Pelagibaculum spongiae: one gene and its partners. The protein of the gene in region 2 interacts with the protein of the main gene of each other region in a pairwise test. Links are inferred from orthologs where the notes say so. Each region holds a gene or a part of one and is shown on either strand. Other genes may lie near its edges. The genes, in order: ribD, accC and cysM.

Region 1 (2,927 bases), on a different replicon or contig from region 2:
AGCCAGTCAAAGAAGATGACGCACCACTTCAATAGCCTTCATTATTAAGAACACCCTATTGGCCGCATAGGTATTACCTTTGCGGCCAGAGTCTATAGTTCAAACCCATGCAAAGCGCTGGCCATGGTGTTAATATGCCGACCCTGTTTATTGAATGTACCCCTAAGGGTTAACGGCTAGCGAGCTCTATGCATTGTCCTTTTTGCCATGCCGATGACACCAAGGTCATCGACTCTCGACTGGTAGGGGGTGGATCCCAGATTCGCCGACGCCGCCAGTGTCAAACCTGTCAGGAACGCTTCACTACCTATGAAGTTGCCGAATTAGTGATGCCACGCATTATTAAGCGTGACGGCAATCGGGTGCCTTTTGACGAAGAAAAACTTCGCAGCGGAATTTTACGTGCGCTAGAAAAGCGTCCAGTCGCGGCAGAAGAAGTCGAAAAATCCATTACCCGCATCATGCATTCTTTGCGTGCCACCGGTGAGCGGGAAGTCCATTCTGATAAGCTCGGCGAGAAAGTAATGATCGAATTACGAGCACTCGATGAAGTAGCCTATGTTCGATTTGCTTCGGTTTACCGCAGCTTTCAAGATATCGAAGAATTCCGTGATGAACTAGACCGCATGGCCAGTGAAAAAACAGTCGATTAAGCCGGTTTTTTAATCGACTCATGACGATTGATATCTGCAGCTGGTTATTTTTAAAGCGTAGTGATGAGAGAAGTAAATGATCGCTGATGATCGCTGGATGAGCCTAGCTTTACAGCTGGCTGAAAAAGGCCGCTTTACCACACACCCTAACCCTCGGGTGGGCTGTGTATTGGTGAAAGATGATCAAGTGATTGGCCAGGGCTGGCATCATCAGGCAGGCCAACCCCACGCCGAAATCAATGCGCTGGCCGATGCCAAAGCACAAGGCAATGCAACTGAAGGTGCCACCGCCTATGTAACACTTGAGCCGTGTTCTCACCATGGGCGAACAGGCCCTTGTTGCCAAGCATTGGCTAAGGCCAAAGTGGTTCGAGTGGTTGCAGCGATGCAAGATCCTAACCCACAGGTTGCAGGTAAAGGCCTTGGCTACTTGCAAAATCAAGGCATCATCACCACATCTGGCGTGCAACAAGCAGCGGCGCGCGCCTTGAATGTTGGATTTCTATCTCGAATGGAAAAAGGTCGGCCGTGGATTCGCCTGAAATTGGCAATGAGTCTAGATGGTCGTACCGCCATGGATAATGGCCAAAGCAAGTGGATTACCTCCGCTGCCGCTAGGGCCGATGTGCAGCGAATGCGCGCTGAAGCTGACGCTATTTTAACCGCAACCGGCACTTTGCTGGCAGATGATCCAAAGCTGGATGTTCGAGATGAAGGCGCATTTCAGCTGCCTGAATTACACCGCCAACCTTTGCGAGTGATTGTTGATTCTAAATTGCAAACGCCGCATCAGGCACGCATTTTTGAATCGAATGGTCAGGTATTAATCGCTTCAGCAATTAAAGGCGAACATCCGCAGGCTGAAGTGGTTCAGTTGCCACAGCAAAATTCACAACGGGTCGATTTAATTCGATTGATGGATTTGCTGGGGCAGCGAGAAATTAACCAGATTCATGTTGAAGCAGGTCCGGTTTTAGCTGCGAGTTTGCTTAAAGCAGGATTGGTTGATGAGCTGGTGGTTTATATGGCAGCCAAATTAATGGGAAATACTGCCAGAGGTTTATTTGATTTACCTGAATTACAGCAAATGGCCGATGCTATTGATCTGCAAATTCAGGATATTCGCGCCATCGGCAAAGATTGGCGAATTACTGCAACGGTTTTATAGCCGAGCTTAAAGTTGAATCAGGATAGAAGATGTTTACCGGAATTGTTGAAGCGATAGGTAAAATCCGCGCAGTTACCCCAAAGGGTGAAGATTTTGTTGTCTCAGTAGATTCAGCCAGTCTTGATCTGTCCGATGTTCAATTGGGTGATTCGATTGCAGTCAATGGCGTTTGTTTAACCGCCACAAAATTACCCTCACAAGGGAAAGGTTTCGAAGCCGATGTTTCAGGCGAAACCTTGAGTTTGACTACATTAGGCAAACTCAACTCTGGTGATTCGGTTAATCTGGAAAAAGCGCTAACACCAACCACCCGCTTGGGCGGTCACTTGGTGAGTGGCCATGTCGACGGCATCGGCCAATTACTTAAGCGTTATACTTCCGGGCGCAGCGAAAGATTTTTAATCCGTCCTCCAAAAAGTTTGGCGCACTACATTGCCCGCAAAGGCTCAATCACGATTGATGGTGTCAGTTTGACGGTCAATAAATTGATCGGTGATGACTTTGAGCTCAATCTGGTGCCGCACACGCTTCAAAGAACAACCCTTCAGTGGTTAAAAGCCGGTGACAGCATCAACCTAGAAGTTGATTTGTTGGCGCGTTATCTGGAGCGATTGCTTCAGCGCAATACAACCACTGATGATAATGACGAGAATGGCGACACATCAGCAGCCACTGGTTTATCACTGGAACATTTGGCCAAATGCGGTTTTCTCGGCTAATCCGAGCAAACCAGTAATAGTGAGTAGGTTAGATAGGGTTTAGCACCATCTGATTTACTCAATTTGGTTAAGTGATGTGTTTGGGTAAGCGTTCTATCCAACACAGCTTTTAGTAAAACCAGTTTGAAGATAACAGTCCAAGACGAGTAGATATGATGGCAGAGCAGCAAGGTCTGAACACCACAGAAGAAATAATCGAGGACATTCGCCAGGGGAAAATGGTCATCGTAATGGATGACGAAGATCGGGAGAACGAAGGTGACCTGTTAATGGCCGCCGAATCCGTTCGTCCTGAAGACATTAACTTTATGGCGACCCATGGCCGAGGTCTGATCTGTCTGACCTTGACCCGCGAACACTGTAAAAAGCTGCAACTGCCACTAATGG
Region 2 (3,116 bases):
ATTTCTGGCTCGGACATTTCAAACCATTGGCTATAACAATCGAGCATTGCCGGTACTTGATGTTCAAGTATACCGGATAACACCAGTTTACCACCTGGTTTTACTCTAGCTGCCATTTCAGAGGAAAGCTCTATCAACGGGCCAGCTAAAATATTGGCGATTAACAGGTCAGCAACCGAATCTGGAGCATGTTCTGGCAACCAGCTACGGATTTGCTGTTCACTCAATGAATTCTTTTCAGCATTATCGCGTGTAGCGAGCAAAGCTTGAGGGTCAATATCAATACAATCAACTACGTTTGCACCCAGTAGTGCAGCGGCTACAGCCAGTATGCCTGAGCCGCAGCCGAAGTCTATTACCTGTAAATCTTGTGGGGGATGATCGGCTAACCATTTTAGACAAAGGAAAGTAGTTGGGTGAGTACCGGTACCAAAAGCCATGCCAGGGTCTAATCTGACATTGACCGCTTCAGGGTGAGGCGCATCAAGCCAGCTAGGGCAGATCCATAACTCACCGCCGCAGTGAACGGGGTGATATTCATCCATCCAAGCGCGATGCCAATCTTTGTCTTCCAACGCTTCAATTTTCAGGCCGGGTAACGGGTCAACTGCAACCTGCTCTTTTAGGAAATTTGTGACCTGATTCACATCGATATCTGCTTCAAACAGGCCGATTACCCGCAACTTCCCCCATAACGGCGTTTCGCCAGGCAATGGTTCCAGAATGGGGGCATCACCATTGTTTTGCAGCGTGACAGAAACCGCACCAGCAGCCAGCAATAAATCTTCAAACTGTTCTTGCTGTTGTTCGGTGGTGGATAATTGAATTTGGATCCAGGGCATTACTACTTCCTAAAACAAAAAAAAGGCCCGGTATAAACCGGGCCTGAGATAATAGCGAAAGGCTCGATTAAAGTCCGAGCTTTTTCTCAAGGTAATGGATGTTAGTGCCACCTTGTTGGAACTGGGTGTCACGCAAGATTTCCTTGTGAAGATCGATATTACTTTTGATGCCTTCGATAACCGTTTCATCCAAAGCAATAAGTGCTTTGCGAATCGCGGCATCACGATCGGTGCCGTAGCTGATGAGCTTACCGAGCAGTGAATCGTAATACTGAGGCACCACATAACCGTTATAGATATGGGAATCAAAACGGATGCCCGGCCCACCAGGAGCATGGAAGAAATCAATCTTGCCAGGGCTTGGGATAAAGGTAACCGGATCTTCTGCGTTGATACGGCATTCGATCGCGTGGCCCTTCACCTTAATATCAGACTGCTTAAGTGATAATGGATGGCCAGAAGCAATCAAAAGCTGCTCGCGAACCAAATCCACACCAGTGATTTCTTCAGTGATCGGGTGCTCTACCTGAATTCGAGTGTTCATTTCGATGAAGTAAAATTCACCGTCTTGGAACAAGAACTCAAACGTACCGGCACCGCGATAACCAATTTCTACGCAAGCTTGTGCGCAACGACCACCAATGCGCTGTCGCACTTCTTCACTAATGCCAGGTGCAGGTGCTTCTTCAACCACTTTCTGACAACGGCGTTGCATTGAGCAATCGCGCTCTGCCAGATGAATTGCGTTGCCTTGGCCGTCAGCCAGTACCTGAATTTCAATGTGACGAGGGTTTTCAAGGAATTTTTCCATGTAAACCATGTCGTTACTGAAGAAAGATAAGGCTTCGCTTTTGGTCAAGGAAATGGCGTTTAATAATGCCGCTTCACTATGAACTACTCGCATGCCACGACCACCGCCGCCACCAGAAGCCTTGATCATCACCGGATAACCAATCTCACGGGCAACTTGTATATTGCGTTCAGGATCATCACCCAATGGGCCGTCAGAGCCTGGTACGCAAGGTACGCCCGCTTTATTCATCGCCGCAATCGCGCTGACCTTATCGCCCATTAGGCGGATGGTTTCTGGCTTAGGGCCGATAAATGTAAAGCCACTTTTTTCTACCTGTTCAGCAAAGTCAGCATTTTCTGCCAAAAAGCCATAGCCAGGGTGAATCGCAACTGAATCAGTGACTTCAGCGGCGCTAATGATCGATGGGATCTGCAAATAGCTGGCAGAAGAATCTGCAGGGCCAATACAAACCGTTTCGTCTGCCAAGCGAACGTGCAGCAAATCACGATCTACATCTGAGTGAACTGCAACAGTTTTAATGCCGAGTTCCCGGCAAGCTCGCAAAATTCGCAGAGCGATTTCGCCACGGTTGGCGATAACTACCTTTTCAAGCATGGGTAGTGAGCCTCCTGCGATTTATTGAATGGTAACCAGTGGCTGGCCGAACTCGATTGGTTGGCCATTTTCAGCCAATACCGCCATCACGATGCCAGATTTGTCTGCTTCGATCTGGTTGAGCATTTTCATCGCTTCGATGATGCACAAGGTGTCGCCTTTTTTGACTTTCTGACCTTCAGTAACGAAAGGCTTAGCACCTGGAGATGGCGCAGAATAGAAAGTACCCACCATTGGGGATTTAACCTGGTGGCCTGCAATGACTTCAGCCGCTGGAGCTGCTTCAACAGCAGCAGGTGCTACAGCAGCAACCGGAGCCGCCGCAACAGGTGCAGCTGCATAATGGGTCGGTGCTGGAGAGTAGCGAGAGATGCGAACAGATTCTTCACCCTCAGAAATCTCAAGTTCAGCAATGCCAGAATCTTCAACCAAGTCGATCAGTTTTTTAATCTTACGAATGTCCATTGATATATCTCTTAACTTGCCGGTTTAGCCAAGCGCTCCAGCGCAGACGCCAGCGCTAGTTGATAGCCTTTGGGACCCAGCCCACAGATCACGCCGATTGCGATATCAGAAAACCATGACTTATGGCGGAAACTTTCCCGAGCATGCACATTAGAAAGATGCACTTCGATAAACGGAATAGAAACCGCCAGCAGGGCATCCCGCAGCGCAATGCTAGTGTGGGTAAATGCAGCTGGATTAAAAATTATAAAATCGATTTCACCGTGGGACTGGTGGATTCGGTCGATCAATAGATGCTCGGCATTGCTTTGAAATGCCTCAAGCTGATGACCTGCCTGCTTTGCTGTGTTAATCAAACCCTGATTAATACTATCCAAGGTGTCCGCACCATAATGACCAGG
Region 3 (2,977 bases), on a different replicon or contig from region 2:
ATCAATCGACTTAAACAGATCTGCCTTAATAAAGTTTACATTTTCCAAACCATTCAGTTTTGCATTATCCATGGCACGTAAAACCATGTCCTGCCCAACCTCAAAGCCAGTAACATTAGCCCCTGATTTAGCCATAGCTAAAGTGAAGTTACCTAAACCACAAAATAAATCTAAATATTGTTTAGCCGGTTGAATATCAATCCATTGCAGGGCTTGGTTGATCATTGCCCGGTTCATTTGGGGATTAACTTGAGTAAAATCAGATGGTGAGAATTTTAACTTCAGATCCGGCATGATTTGATAGATTAAAAACTCATCTCCATAAACCATTTCTATTGGGTTATCTGGCAGCTGGTAATAAACCGAAACTTGGTGCATTTCAGCCCATTGCTGCAAATGAGAAATAACTTTTTTAGCTGGTTTCTTTTGCCGCTTTACACCCACCAGACCTAATGAAATTTTCTGCTCAGAATAAGTAAGCTGTATTTCATCGGCACGAAAACCACTGGCAATTTCAGCCAACAGCGGTTGAAGCAAAGGTAAAATGGCTCGCAATTGTTTTACTAGCACCGGACAGCCGTCGTTTAACTCGACTATTTTGTGACTGGATGCATGTAAAAATCCGACCTGAACCAAACCTTTAGTGTAATTAACATGCAATCGGGCTCGATATCGATAACCCTGTTCACCGGTATTTTCAATATTAGAAAATAACGGCGGCTGCCAGCTTTGAACTTCACATTCAGCAAAATGCGCTAGCTGTTCCGCTAATATTTGTTGCTTGTGGCTGATTTGCTGTTCTAGCTGCAACATTTGCATGCTACAACCACCACATTTATCAAAATACTTACAAAATGGTTCAATACGCTGTGGACTGGCTTCGATCACTTTTAATAAACTGGCATGATCTTGTTTAGATAACTGTTTTTCAATTCTGCACTCAACCATTTCTCCCGCCAAAGCACCAGAAATAAAAACAATCTTGCCATCATTATGGGCAACCCCTCTACCATCATGACTTAACCGATCAACCTTTAAGGTTAACTTTTGATTATTTTGTCGCAATGGCGGTTGTTTACGCCCACCAGTAACCATTCGAACCAAGGGATTTCTCCAAAAACTATGACTGACTAAAAACACCACTGGACAGGTAACGATCACCCCGATCACAAATAATCACCACAATTGTGGCGTTTTCTATGGTCTGTTCCAGTTTCAACGCTGCAGCAAGCGCTCCGCCAGACGAAATGCCGGCACATAATCCTTCAACCCGAGATAGTTTTCGGGTCATTTCTTCTGACTCGGCCTGATTAACATCGATAGTTTGATCAACCCGTACCGCTTCAAAAATTTCTGGTAAATAAGCTTTCGGCCAACGGCGAATACCGGGAATTGATGAGGTTTCATCTGGTTGAACACCCACAATTCTGACTGATTCATTTTGCTCTTTAAGATAGCGCGACACGCCCATAATAGTTCCAGTGGTGCCCATAGCTGAAACAAAGTGGCTCACTTCACCGTCGGTTTGTTGCCAAATTTCTGGCCCAGTAGTTAAGTAATGCGCATTCGGGTTATCAGGGTTAGCAAACTGATTAAGTACTTTACCTTCACCCCGCTGCTGCATTTCCAAAGCTAAATCTCGCGCACCTTCCATTCCTTGCGCTTTAGTAACGCCGATTAATTCGGCGCCATAAGCCTGCATGGCATCTTTACGTTCTTGGGTACTATTTTCCGGCATAATTAGCCGCAATTTATAACCTTTAACCGAAGCAGCCATCGCAAGCGCAATACCGGTATTACCGCTGGTAGCTTCGATTAAAGTATCGCCAGCTTGAATTTCGCCTCGTAATTCAGCCTGCACAATCATATTCAATGCAGGCCTGTCTTTAACCGAGCCAGCTGGGTTATTGCCCTCTAGCTTGGCGAGAATTCTATTATTGCGAGATTTATCATTCAGGATTCTTGTCAGCTCGACCAGAGGCGTATTTCCTACTAGGTCAGCTATTGTTGGATAGCGCATTTTCTACTCAGAACCTCTTTTTGGCAGTACATCATATCATTTGTTGCAGATTGACAATGACTTCAACCTCGCTATCGGTTGCACTAATAGGGTTAGCGCGGGTAAACAGCAACCATGAAATGATGTCGACCTTTCATTTATTAAACAATCTATCAATTCAACTAGCTAAAGACCTTCAGAAGTTATTGAGGTTCCAAGGAATGCACTGTTAGAATGCATAACCAGCATATTACAAAAACAACTATAGATATCCCTTTGATTTTATCACCTACTTTCAAGATCATCAGAGCAGTTTCACTGTTACTGTTAAGCGCTTTTTTCTCACAGCAACTGGCTGCCAGAGAAAAAATTATTGTCGCTGGCGATTCACACAGCCCTGCAATCCATAAGTTCTATCAGTCATTTGCAGAACAGCTCGCCAGTAATAGTGGTAATTTTTCCAGCCAACTTCATCTTTTCAGTAGTGATAAAAAGCTTTTCTTAAATCCTGGCGACTGGCTGGTTTGCCTGGGAATAGAATGCCTCGCACAAACTCGAGGTTTTGACCATAAAAAGACTATTGCTCTAATGGTTAACAACAAGGCGCTGCTTGGCACAAGCTGGCATAAAACACTGCCGATAGTACTTGCTGACCAACCATTTGAGCGCTACCTGAAGCTCACCCGAGCAATAATACCCAACAGCAAAAATCTGATTGCACTAGTTCCGCCACCTCAGCAGCGTTTAGCAAACTTGAAAAATATTGCCCGCAGTAACGGCTATTCATTAATTGGCGCAACAGTTTCTGGTAACAAAATGCCATTGCGAATTCTTGAGCGTCTACTAAAACGAGCTGATGCGGTTATTTTACTGCCAGAACCCAAAATAATTGCACCTAACAACATTCAGCCAATGCTTTTATCTACATTTCGCGCCAGAGTACCCAGCATCGCTTTTTCTCCTGCATATGTAGCGGCA

The links.
Region 1: the proteins of accC (region 2) and ribD interact in binary tests that used the Escherichia coli proteins (3 or more experiments, as listed by UniProt). The link is inferred for Pelagibaculum spongiae from one-to-one orthologs.
Region 3: the proteins of accC (region 2) and cysM interact in binary tests that used the Escherichia coli proteins (3 or more experiments, as listed by UniProt). The link is inferred for Pelagibaculum spongiae from one-to-one orthologs.

Annotation. Positions count from the first base shown.
Region 1 is NZ_QDDL01000001.1:66,845-69,771, reverse strand. Bases 8-2,775 are described here. They hold ribD (bifunctional diaminohydroxyphosphoribosylaminopyrimidine deaminase/5-amino-6-(5-phosphoribosylamino)uracil reductase RibD), read left to right. Parts: upstream 8-729; coding sequence 730-1,821; downstream 1,822-2,775. Other genes in these bases: ribBA (bifunctional 3,4-dihydroxy-2-butanone-4-phosphate synthase/GTP cyclohydrolase II), read left to right, coding at 2,696-2,775; DC094_RS00340 (riboflavin synthase), read left to right, coding at 1,851-2,540; nrdR (transcriptional regulator NrdR), read left to right, coding at 189-653; DC094_RS00355 (propionyl-CoA synthetase), read left to right, coding at 8-35. Also shown: more of DC094_RS00355, read left to right, coding at 1-7; more of ribBA, read left to right, coding at 2,776-2,927. UniProt on the Escherichia coli protein: Converts 2,5-diamino-6-(ribosylamino)-4(3h)-pyrimidinone 5'-phosphate into 5-amino-6-(ribosylamino)-2,4(1h,3h)-pyrimidinedione 5'-phosphate.
Region 2 is NZ_QDDL01000008.1:15,341-18,456, forward strand. Bases 81-3,037 are described here. They hold accC (acetyl-CoA carboxylase biotin carboxylase subunit), read right to left. Parts: upstream 2,251-3,037; coding sequence 910-2,250; downstream 81-909. Other genes in these bases: prmA (50S ribosomal protein L11 methyltransferase), read right to left, coding at 81-842; accB (acetyl-CoA carboxylase biotin carboxyl carrier protein), read right to left, coding at 2,272-2,715; aroQ (type II 3-dehydroquinate dehydratase), read right to left, coding at 2,727-3,037. In the rest of the region: more of prmA, read right to left, coding at 1-80; more of aroQ, read right to left, coding at 3,038-3,116. UniProt on the Escherichia coli protein: This protein is a component of the acetyl coenzyme A carboxylase complex; first, biotin carboxylase catalyzes the carboxylation of the carrier protein and then the transcarboxylase transfers the carboxyl group to form malonyl-CoA.
Region 3 is NZ_QDDL01000011.1:51,976-54,952, forward strand. Bases 71-2,888 are described here. They hold cysM (cysteine synthase CysM), read right to left. Parts: upstream 2,021-2,888; coding sequence 1,121-2,020; downstream 71-1,120. Other genes in these bases: rlmD (23S rRNA (uracil(1939)-C(5))-methyltransferase RlmD), read right to left, coding at 71-1,170; DC094_RS18850 (ABC transporter substrate binding protein), read left to right, coding at 2,234-2,888. In the rest of the region: more of rlmD, read right to left, coding at 1-70; more of DC094_RS18850, read left to right, coding at 2,889-2,977. UniProt on the Escherichia coli protein: Two cysteine synthase enzymes are found. Both catalyze the same reaction. Cysteine synthase B can also use thiosulfate in place of sulfide to give cysteine thiosulfonate as a product.